Regions from separate parts of the Pseudarthrobacter sp. TAF60_1 genome, predicted to be linked through region 1. Evidence: riboswitches for the same ligand, from Rfam matches in the RefSeq annotation. Region 1 holds a riboswitch; the other holds the start of a gene.
What was found. A riboswitch is a leader RNA that binds a small molecule or an ion and turns the genes downstream of it on or off. The one in region 1 is predicted to bind thiamine pyrophosphate.
Positions count from the first base shown of each region.

Region 2: linked by a shared signal. The riboswitch ahead of AB4Y73_RS15815 (ECF transporter S component) and the one ahead of thiO (glycine oxidase ThiO) in region 1 are both predicted to bind thiamine pyrophosphate.

Region 1 is NZ_JBFRDI010000003.1:158,411-163,604, reverse strand. Features, by position in the region: gene AB4Y73_RS04340 (4a-hydroxytetrahydrobiopterin dehydratase) at 1-189, opposite strand, end outside; gene AB4Y73_RS04335 (thiazole synthase) at 248-1,063, opposite strand; gene thiS (sulfur carrier protein ThiS) at 1,068-1,304, opposite strand; gene thiO (glycine oxidase ThiO) at 1,301-2,632, opposite strand; TPP riboswitch at 2,625-2,744, opposite strand; gene thiE (thiamine phosphate synthase) at 2,772-3,506, shown strand; gene AB4Y73_RS04315 (RNB domain-containing ribonuclease) at 3,592-5,097, shown strand.
Region 2 is NZ_JBFRDI010000014.1:78,631-83,824, forward strand. Features, by position in the region: gene AB4Y73_RS15805 (DUF4235 domain-containing protein) at 57-320, opposite strand; gene AB4Y73_RS15810 (heme-degrading domain-containing protein) at 400-942, opposite strand; TPP riboswitch at 1,000-1,136, shown strand; gene AB4Y73_RS15815 (ECF transporter S component) at 1,209-1,829, shown strand; gene AB4Y73_RS15820 (ABC transporter ATP-binding protein) at 1,829-3,478, shown strand; gene AB4Y73_RS15825 (energy-coupling factor transporter transmembrane component T family protein) at 3,475-4,269, shown strand; gene AB4Y73_RS15830 (UDP-N-acetylglucosamine 1-carboxyvinyltransferase) at 4,406-5,194, shown strand, end outside.

The sequences.
Region 1 (5,194 bases):
GTCCAGATCGGGATGATGGTTCTGTTCTTCCGCGAGACGCCCGACGGCGGCTATCAGCTCAAGCGCGGCGGCCGCCGTCGGCGCTTTATAGACCGTGACGAGCCCGCCCAGGCGGTACCGCCAGTCGGGCAGCACTGCCAGGGCAGCGTCGAGCCGTTCGCGGGTGAGGACGTCTTGGTTGCCGGCCACAGCTGACTCCTGGGTCTTGTTCCGTGAGCGTGCCGACGGGCGGCCAGCGGTTGCCGGACTAGAGGAACTCGGCCCGGTTTTCCATCGCCGATGACGCCAGGGCGTGCTCGCGGCGCGGTATTCTGCCGGCCGCTTTCGCCAGCCTACCGGCGATCACGGCGTGTTTGAAGGCCTCCCCCATGAGCGCGGGATTTTGGGCCCGGGTCACGGCGGTGGCCAGTAGTACGGCGTCACAGCCCAGTTCCATGGCCAGCGCCGCGTCGGATGCCGTGCCGATGCCGGCGTCGAGGACAACGGGAACCGAGGCGCGCGAAACGATCAGTTCAATGTTGTGCGGATTAAGGATCCCCAGGCCCGTGCCGATCGGCGCCCCGAGCGGCATCACCGCGGTGGCGCCCAGGTTCTCCAGCCGCAGGGCCAGGACGGGGTCATCGTTGGTGTAGGCGAACACCTTGAAGCCTCGGTTCACGAGCTGTTCAGTGGCGTCAACGAGCTCGACGGCGTCCGGCAGCAGGGTCTGTTCGTCGGCGATGACCTCGAGCTTGACCCAATCCGTTTCCAGGGCTTCGCGGGCCAGTTCGGCCGTCATGACGGCGTCCCTTGCCGTGAAGCAGCCGGCCGTGTTGGGCAGGACCCGGATTCCGTGGTCCACCAGGAGCTGAAAGAGGGACCCGGACTCGGTGGGCGAATAGCGCCTCATGGCCACGGTGGTGAGCTCCGTTCCCGACGCCAGCAGGGCGGCCCCAAGCCCGTCCAGGCTGGGGGCGCCCCCGGTGCCCATGATGAGGCGGGAGCCGAGTTCGACGCCGTCGATGACGAGCCGGTCCGTGTCCGGCGACGTGGTGGCGGTGCTGATGTTGTTTGTGACTGTCATGGTGTCAGCCTCCCTGAACTGCGGTGACCAGTTCGACGTTGTCCCCGTCGGCGAGCGCGGTGACGAACCACTGGCTGCGGGGTACCACTTCTGAGTTGTGGGCAACGGCGACGCCGAGTTTCTGCCCGTCCGCGGCCTGGCCGTTGGCGGCGAGGGGGCGGCCCGTGATCTGGGTGACCAGGGTGGTGATGGACGCGTCCCGGGGGACGGCATGCGGCGCGCCGTTGAGGGTGATGTTCATGCTTTTTCCTTTGTGGGTTGAAGGGCGGCTTGTGGCTGGCTGGAAAACCTGTCCGGCGAGTGAACCTGCCAGCGCGGATCGTTCCGGCCATCCAGCAGGTCGCGGCAGATGGCTGCTGCTGCGGGAGCCAGCAGCACTCCGTGACGGTAGAAACCGGTGGCAATAATCAGCCCCGGAATGTGTCCTGAGCTGGGAGCAGGGACGCGGCCCAGCAGCGGCGCGTTGTCCGGCGTCGCAGGACGCGCCCGCGTGGTGCATTCGAGAAGCTCCAGCTCGGCGACGGCGGGCAGCAGGACCTGCCCGTCACGCAGCAACTGGTACACGCCGCCCGCAGAGACGGCACGGCCAGCTGTGACGGCACGGCGGGCTGCACCGGTGTCCTCCGCGCCGGGAAGTGCGTCCTCGCGCTGGGTTGCCCCGATCACCACCGTGCCGTCCTGCCGGGGGACAATGTAGACCGGCACGCCGTGGACCAGGCCCCGGACGGTGGACGTCACCAACGGGCGCAAGTGCTGGGGAACGCGGAGGCGCAGGATGTCGCCGTAAACGGGCCTCAGAGGCAGCTGCAGCCAATCCGGCAAGCCACCCAAGGCCGCCGCCTGAAGGCCGTTGGCCACGATGGTCTCCCCCGCCAGGACTGTGCCGCCACCGGCCAGCTTCACACCGCTGACGCGCTTTCCCTCCCAGAGAAGTGCCGTGGCGCGGTCATCAACGGCGAACCCGTTACGGGCGCCATCGACGGCGGTCCCTGCGCCCGGTTCGTGGCCGGCCAGGACTTCCCGCAGCGATGCAATCAGCCTGCGCGGGTCCACCTGGTGGTCCGCCAGAATGGCCAGGGCACAGGAAATGGCCGGACTGAGCAGCGGTTCCCTGCCCCTCGCTTCCCTGACCGTCAGCGGCTCCACCTGCAGTCCATTGGCCTCTTGGACGGCCCTGAGGTCCATCAGCGCGCGGCGGTCCGCGGCGTCGGCACCGACGGCGAGGGTCGGCGTCGTCAGGTAGCCAAAATCCCCTGCCCCTGCCCGGCCGAGGTTTGCCGCGAAGGCCGGCCAAAGGAACGAGGACTCGAGCATCAGCTCCAGGAGGCCTTCCTCCTGGTAGTGCAGTTCGCTGACAGGGGCGAGCATGCCGGCGGCCGCCCAGCTCGCCCCTGAACCCGGTTCGTCATCGATCAGCACCACGGAGCGGCCGGAGCGCCGCGCCTCCCAGGCGATGCAGTGGCCAATAACTCCGCCACCGATCACCGCCACGTCGGCGCGCAGGATGGGGGGACTGCTCTCGTCAAGGCCGGGTGGGCTGGCGGCCGGGCCGCCGGATGGGGGGACCATGTGTTTCCTTCCCTACGCCGGTACTAGCCGGATCAGGTCAAGCGGTCGGCTCTGACGCCCTCTCAGCCCGGCCGCTTTGTGACGGCTGCAACGGGCTCCCGCAGTACACGCCCAGTTTAGGGGAACTAGGGTGGTTTCCATGAACGTGTCTTCCACCCCCAGCTTCCTCCCCAACCCCACCGTCCAGGAGTCCGGCGCCGGCCTGCCCCCCAGCGCCAGGTTGTACCTGTGCACCGACGCACGCCGCGACCGCGGGGACTTTGCCGAGTTTGTGGACGCGGCGTTCGCCGGCGGCGTGGACATCATCCAACTCCGCGACAAGGACATCGAGGCCGCCGAGGAACTGGAACTGCTCGCCGTCCTCCAAGCGGCCGCTGCCCGGCACGGACGGCTCTGGGCGGTGAATGACCGTGCTGACATTGCCATGCTGTCCGGTGCGCCGGTCTTCCACATCGGCCAGAAAGACCTGCCCGTGGCCTCCGCACGCACGCTGCTGGGGGCAGGGCCCGTGGTGGGGCTTTCCACCCACACCACCGAACAGGTGGAAGGCGCCATCCGCTTGTCCTCCTCGGTGACTGCCGACGGCGGCCTGGACTACTTCTGCGTGGGCCCGGTATGGGCCACCCCAACCAAACCCGGCCGGACCGCCGTCGGCCTTGACCTGGTGCGTTATGCAGCGGACGCCGTTGCTGCCACCGGCACCCAGGCCGCTTTGCCTTGGTTCGCTATTGGCGGGATTGACTTGGACAACGTCGAGCAGGTGGTGGAAGCCGGTGCCAGCCGGATCGTTGTGGTCCGCGCAATTACGGAAGCCTCTGACCCCGCCGCCGCAGCCAGGGCCCTGCTGGCCGCCTTGGATGCCGGTGCCGCCTAACAATCAGGCGTCCGGCTCCTGAGAATCCCCCGCGCAGCGGAGCGGGACGTGCGCGATCAAGGGAAATCGGGCTAACCTGACTTTTGTGTCCCATCATCGGTTGGCCCCGAACGTCCACGAGAAGACCAACGCTCTCGAGGCAGCCCTGAGTGCCCTGCGGACCGAGCTGGAACTGCCCGGCCCTTACCCGGCCGAGGCGGTCCGCGACGCCGAGGAAGCCGTCGCCGCGCATCAGCTGCCGCCCGCTGACCTGACGGATGTTGAGTTCCTGACCATCGATCCGGCGTCGTCCACGGACCTTGACCAGGCGCTGTTCATCGAGCGTTCCGCCGCGGGCTACCGGGTGCTGTACGCCATCGCGGACGTGCCGTCCTTTGTCCGTCCCGGCGGGAGCCTGGACGCCGAGACCCGCCGCCGCGGCCAGACGTTCTATGCCCCGGACGGCCGGATTCCGCTGCATCCCGAGGTCATCAGCGAGGAGGCAGGCAGCCTGCTGGCCCACCAGCTGTGTGCCGCGTTTGTCTGGGAATTCGGGCTCGACGACGACGCCCACGTTGGCAGCGTGTCCGTCCAGCGGGCCACTATCCGCAGCCGGGCCAAGTTGGACTATAAGGGTGTCCAGGCCGAGATCGACGCCGGAACGGCCAACCCCGTGCTGCAGCTCCTGAAGGAAGTAGGGCTCAAGCGCGTTGAACTGGAGCGTCAGCGTGGCGGCGCCAGCCTGAACATGCCGGAGCAGGAAATCCTACAACTGCCCGACGGCGGCTACCGGATTGCCGCGGCGCCCCAGCTTCCGGTGGAGGACTGGAATGCCCAGATTTCGCTGATGACCGGAATGGCTGCAGCCGACATGATGCTGGCGGGGAAGGTTGGCGTCCTGCGTACCATGCCCGCCCCTGACGAGCGCTCGCTCCGGCATTTCCGGCTCCAGACGGTGGCCCTCGGCAAGCCGTGGGACGGGAAGACCAGCTACGGCGAGTACCTCCGCAGCCTCGATCCCACCGAGCCCAGGCAACTGGCCATCATGCATTCCGCAGGCATGCTTTTCCGCGGTGCGAGCTACACCGCTTTTGACGGCACTGTTCCTGAGGACGCCATCCAGTCGGCCATCGGCGCCGCCTATGCCCACACCACGGCGCCGCTCCGGCGGCTCATCGACAGGTTCGTCCTGGTGATCTGCGAAGCCCTGAGCAACGGCAGGCCGGTCCCCGACTGGGCGCGGGAAGCCCTGCCCACCCTCCCGGAAATCATGGCGGCATCCGACCAGCTGGCAAGCCGGATGGAACGCATGGCCCTGGACACCGTGGAAGCCGCCCTCCTGGTCAACCACATTGGCCAGGAGTTTGATGCCATTGTCATTTCCGGGTCGAAGCCGCAAAAAGACAATGGCAACGTTGCTAAGAACGGCAACAACGGCGGCAAGAGCGGGAACGGGAAGAACGGCAATGGCCCCTCGGGGATCGTCCAGATCGCCGAACCGGCCGTGACAGCCCGATGCGCCGGCGACCTCGAATCAGGCACCAAGGTCCGGGTGCGCCTGATCTCCTCCGATATCACCGCCCGTGCGGTCCACTTCGAGCTCCTGGCCTGAGCAGCCCGCCCTTGTTTCCACGGCCAAAAGCCGGGATTCGGGGTCCGTACGGCTAGACTGAAGAAGTAGAAATGGATGCCCGGTCGTTGATTTCCTT
Region 2 (5,194 bases), on a different contig from region 1:
GTCCAGATAATGCCGCCTGGTGACTGCACAGCGGCCGTTATCTGGACAAAAACTCGCTAGACGATGTCCTGGGTCTTGGCGAAACGGGTGATGGCCCGCTGCGTGCCGCGGTTGGCGAGGACCTGGATGATGGTGCTGACCGAGGCTGAGATCAGCGCGAAGGTCAGTGCCGAACGAAGGCTCGTGGGGGTGTCTTCGTGCTTGCCCGTGGGTGCCTTGTTGCCGGTGGACTTTTCCCACACGGCGTTGACCAGCTTAGTGCCGACAAACCCGGCGCCGATGCTGATTCCGGTGCCGAGCAGCTTGATGAGCACGTTCATGGTTTGAACTCCTTGTGACCGGGACGGGGACTGCCTTTAGCCTAACGCGATCCGGCCGCCAGCCAGCACAAGGCAAGCACTAGTCCGGGCGCAGGGACCCCAGAATTTCCCGGAGGGCCTCCACCACGAGGTCATGGTCCTGCATCTGCGGCAGCCCCGAAACGGTCACCGTGGCCACGGCGCCCACACCGGTGACGTAAACCGGGAAGCACCCGCCGTGGGCCGCATAGACCGATTCGTCATACCAGCCCTGGTCTTCGATCCGGCCGCCCCGCAGCCGGGCGCGCAAGCCCACCAACAGCGAAGGGATCTCGTATCGGGCGGCGGTGCGCTGCTTCGCCCGGACCCAGTGTTCGTTGTTGGGGGTGGCGCCGTCCAAAGCAACATGGAACAGGACCTGGTCACCCTTGGTGATGTCGATGGCGATGGGCAGCTTCCTGGTCTTGCCGAGCTCCACCAGCAGCAGCCCGAGGCTGAGGGAATCGTCCTTCGTGAACCGCGGGAACTGGAGCTCGCTGATCTCGGCGTCGATTCGTGCAATCAGGGCTTCGAGCGCCCCCGGCGGCTGGTTCTCGTCGGAATCGGGATCGAACGCTGTCACATCGGATCGTTCGGCAGTCATGGCCCACAATCTACCCCTACAGCGGTGTAAACTGGGTCACGCCCATCAGGGCAGAATTAATTACGACAGGGGAGCGCCGCCGTCGGGCACTGCAGTCATGCAGCCGGTGGATGGGCGCTGAGAGTGCGGACAGCCGCAGACCCTCGAACCTGATCCGGTTAGTACCGGCGCAAGGGAGTCGAGCTTCTCAGAGTGTCCGGATCCGGACGGCGCAGGCCGCGCGGCAACCGAGAACACCCTCCCCTCCTGTACCTCAGGAGGTTGACATGACAACAGTAGGAATCAAAAAAGCCAGCTATAGCTGGCGCGTTGTGGACATTGTAGTGGCGGCTCTGATCGCCATTGCGGGCGGCGTTATCTTCTGGGCATGGGACCAGGGTGCGGCGCTGGTCTCCACACCGATGAACGCGACATACCCGCCCCTGACCGGCCTCATCGCCGGCGGCTGGATGATTCCGGCAGTGCTGGGCATGCTCATCATCAGGAAACCGGGCGCCGCACTGTTCTGCGAAGCCGTGGCCGCCACCGGTGAGCTCATGATGGGTTCGCAGTACGGCACCACCGTGCTGATCTCCGGCATCCTGCAGGGCCTCGGCGCGGAACTGGTGTTCGCCGCCTTCGCCTACAAGAAGTTCAACCTTCCGACCGCCCTGCTGGCCGGTGCCGGGGCAGGACTTTTCTGCGGCCTGAACGATTCCTTCCTCCCGTGGGGCTGGAACATCGCCTATGAGGCCGGCGATAAAGCCGCTTACATTGTCTTCTGCGCGATCTCGGGTGCCGTGATCGCGGGCGCCGTTTCCTGGCTCGCCACCCGCGGCCTGGCGAAGACGGGTGTGCTGAGCTCCTTCGCATCGCGGAAGGCATCCTCGGAGCCCGTCTTCAACTGATGGCCGCTTCCGACGCCGGCGTTTCCGCTGTGCGCCCCGCAGCGGTGTCCGCCCGTGGCTGGGGCTGGCGGCACGCCGGCCGCGCCGTACCAGCCGTCCAGGGGCTCGACCTGGACATCGCGCCCGGAGAGCGGGTGCTGCTGCTGGGCCCCTCGGGCGCCGGCAAATCAACGCTGCTGCACGCGCTCGCCGGGGTGCTGGGTGACGAAGCGGACGACGCCGACGAGACCGGCACGCTGCTGATCGACGGCGTTGCGCCGCGCGGCCAGCGCGGCCGGGCCGGACTGATGCAGCAGGATCCTGAAACGCAGGTGGTCCTCTCCCGGCTGGGCGACGACGTCGCCTTTGGCGCGGAGAACCTGGCAGTGCCGCGGGATGAGATCTGGCGGCGGGTGGAGGAAGCGCTCGACGACGTCGGGCTGCGTAGTGCCGGGCGCCCGGACAGTGCGGCCGGAGTCCCGGGCGCGGCGGGACCAGACGCCGCGGGGCTCCCGCTGGACCACCCGACGTCGGCCCTGTCCGGCGGCCAAAAGCAGCGGCTGGCGCTGGCCGGCATCCTCGCGATGCGGCCCGGGCTGATCCTGCTGGACGAACCGACCGCAAACCTCGATCCCGCCGGTGTCCTGGAAGTCCGGGACGCCGTTGCCCGCTGCCTCGACAAGACCGGCGCCACCCTGGTGGTGGTGGAACACCGCGTGTCCGTCTGGAAAGACCTGGTGGACCGGATCGTGGTGCTGCAACCGGGCTCGGCTGCCGGGGCGGCCGATGGCATCCCGGGCAGCACCTCCGGCGTGCTCCTGGACGGGCCGCCGGACCGGGTGCTCGCCGAGGCACGCAGCATACTGATCCGCGCCGGTGTGTGGGTGCCGGGATACGTTCCCGAGACCCGTCCGCGTGCCGGCACATCCGGTGGTAGTTCTGCTGACTTCGGCGATTTGCTGCTGGCGGCCGAGCGGCTTGCCGTGTCCCGTGAGCGGCCACGCCGCCGGGGCTTCCGCACCATCCCGCCGGTGCCTGTGCAAACGGGCATCACGGCCCAGGTCCGCGCCGGCCAGGCCCTGACCATCACCGGCCCCAACGGCGCCGGAAAATCGACGTTCGCGCTGACGCTTGCCGGACTCCTGGCGCCGGTGGAGGGAACGGTGTCCGCCGCCGTCGAGCTTTCCCAAGGTGCCGGGATAGACCCTTACAAATGGAAGGCCAAAGAGCTGATTTCCCGGATCGGCACCGTGTTCCAGGAACCCGAGCACCAGTTCGTCACCGGCCGGGTGCTGGACGAGCTGATGTTTGGTCCGCGTCACCTGGGGTACGGGGAGGAACGCGTGGACGAACTCCTGGAGCGGCTGCGCCTCACACACCTGGTGGATGCGAATCCGTACACGTTGTCCGGGGGCGAAAAGCGGCGCCTGTCGGTGGCCACCGTCCTCGCGGCCCACCCGCGGGTGCTGGTGCTGGACGAACCCACGTTCGGCCAGGATGCCAACACGTGGGCCGAGCTCGCCTCCTTCCTCTCAGAACTGCTCGACGCCGGAACGTCCGTGGTCTCCGTGACCCACGACGAAGAATTCACCGCAGTCCTCGGCGGCACCGAGCTGCGCCTGGGCCCGGCCTCGCGGGGCGGCGCCCGTCAGGAAGCAGGGGCAGCATGAGGGACGCCCTGACGCTCAGCGGCAACCAGGCCCTGCTGACGCGCGCCAACCCGCTGGCCAAATTCGGCGCCGTCTTCCTCATCACCGTGGTCCTGGCGCTCTCCATCGACTGGGTTTCCGCATCGGTGGCGCTCGCCGCGGAACTGGCGCTCTTCCCGCTCGCCGGACTGACGCTGCGCCTGCTCTGGCAACGCGGCTGGCCCCTCATCATCGCGGCAGCGGTGGGCGGCTGGAGCACGGCCATTGTGGCCGCGGACAGCGGAGCTGTACTGCTCGACGTCGGGATCTGGTCGATCAGCGAAGGTTCCCTTCAGCTGGGGCTCGGCTTCATGCTGCGCGGTCTCGCGATAGCCTTGCCGGCGATCCTGCTGATGACCTGCACGGACCCCACCGACCTCGCCGATGCGCTGGCCCAGAAAGCCCGGCTGCCGCACCGGTTCGTCCTTGGCACGTTGGCCGCGATGCGGCTGGTGGGACTCCTGGCCGAGGAATGGCAGACCATCGGGGTGGCCCGGCGTGCCCGCGGCGTGGGGTCGCACGGCAGCCCGTTGCAGCGGCTGCGGGCCACGCTCGGGCAGAGCTTTGGACTGCTGGTTCAGGCGATCCGGCGTGCCTCCCGGCTGGCCGTGACCATGGAAGCACGCGGATTTGGCACCGGTCAGCGCACGTGGGCCCGGGAATCCACCTACTCGCTGCTGGACATCTGGGTGGTGCTGGGTGGCGTGCTGATCGCTGCGGCGGCCGTGGTTGCCGCGGAGCAAATGGGGACCTGGAACTTCGTTTGGCGGTAAACGGGGCTGCCAAGGCGCTTTCTGAACCTTGACGCCAGCGCCCAAGATATCGCATGAAGCGGGTATCTTTCGGGTAATCATGTGTGCCGCGCCATGAAATAGCCCCTCCATAACTCATCCGTGATATTTTTTTGCTATGACTCAGGAAACTGCCGAGCACATCGCCGCTACGCTCAAGGACGCCCGGATAGAAAAGGGCTGGACCCAAGGCCAGTTGGCCGAAGCGCTGGGAACCAGCCAAAGCGCCATCACCCGCATGGAGCAGGGCAAACAGAACCTCAGCCTCAGGATGATCCAGCGGCTTGAAACGATCTTCGAGCGAAGCATCGTCAAGGTGGGCAAACCGCAGATGACACACCTGCGAATCGAAGGCGGCCGGACCCTGTCCGGGGCGGTGGATGTCAACAGCAGCAAGAACGCCGGCGTGGCCCTTCTCTGCGCCAGCCTGATCAACCGTGGCACCACCGTGCTGCGGCGGCTCGCCCGGATCGAAGAGGTCAACCGGATCGTGGAGGTGCTGACCAGCATCGGCGTCGAGTGCACCTGGCTCAACGACACCGATCTCCAACTGCGCCGCCCCGAAGTGCTGGACCTGGCGTCCATGGATGTGGACGCTGCACGCCGCACCCGCAGTGTCATCATGCTCCTGGGCCCCCTCTTGGATGAGAGCTCCGAGTACCGCCTCCCGTATGCAGGCGGCTGCGACCTGGGCACCCGAACGGTGGAACCGCACATGCAGGCGCTGCGCCAGTTCGGCCTCACCGTGGAAGCCACCGCGGGCTTTTACGCTGTGCACGCTCCGGAGCCGGACAGCCGGAACCGCTCGTTCGTGCTGACCGAGCGCGGGGACACCGTGACCGAGAACGCCATCATGGCGGCGGCTCACCGCCGGGGAACCACAGTCATCCGCAACGCCAGCCCCAAC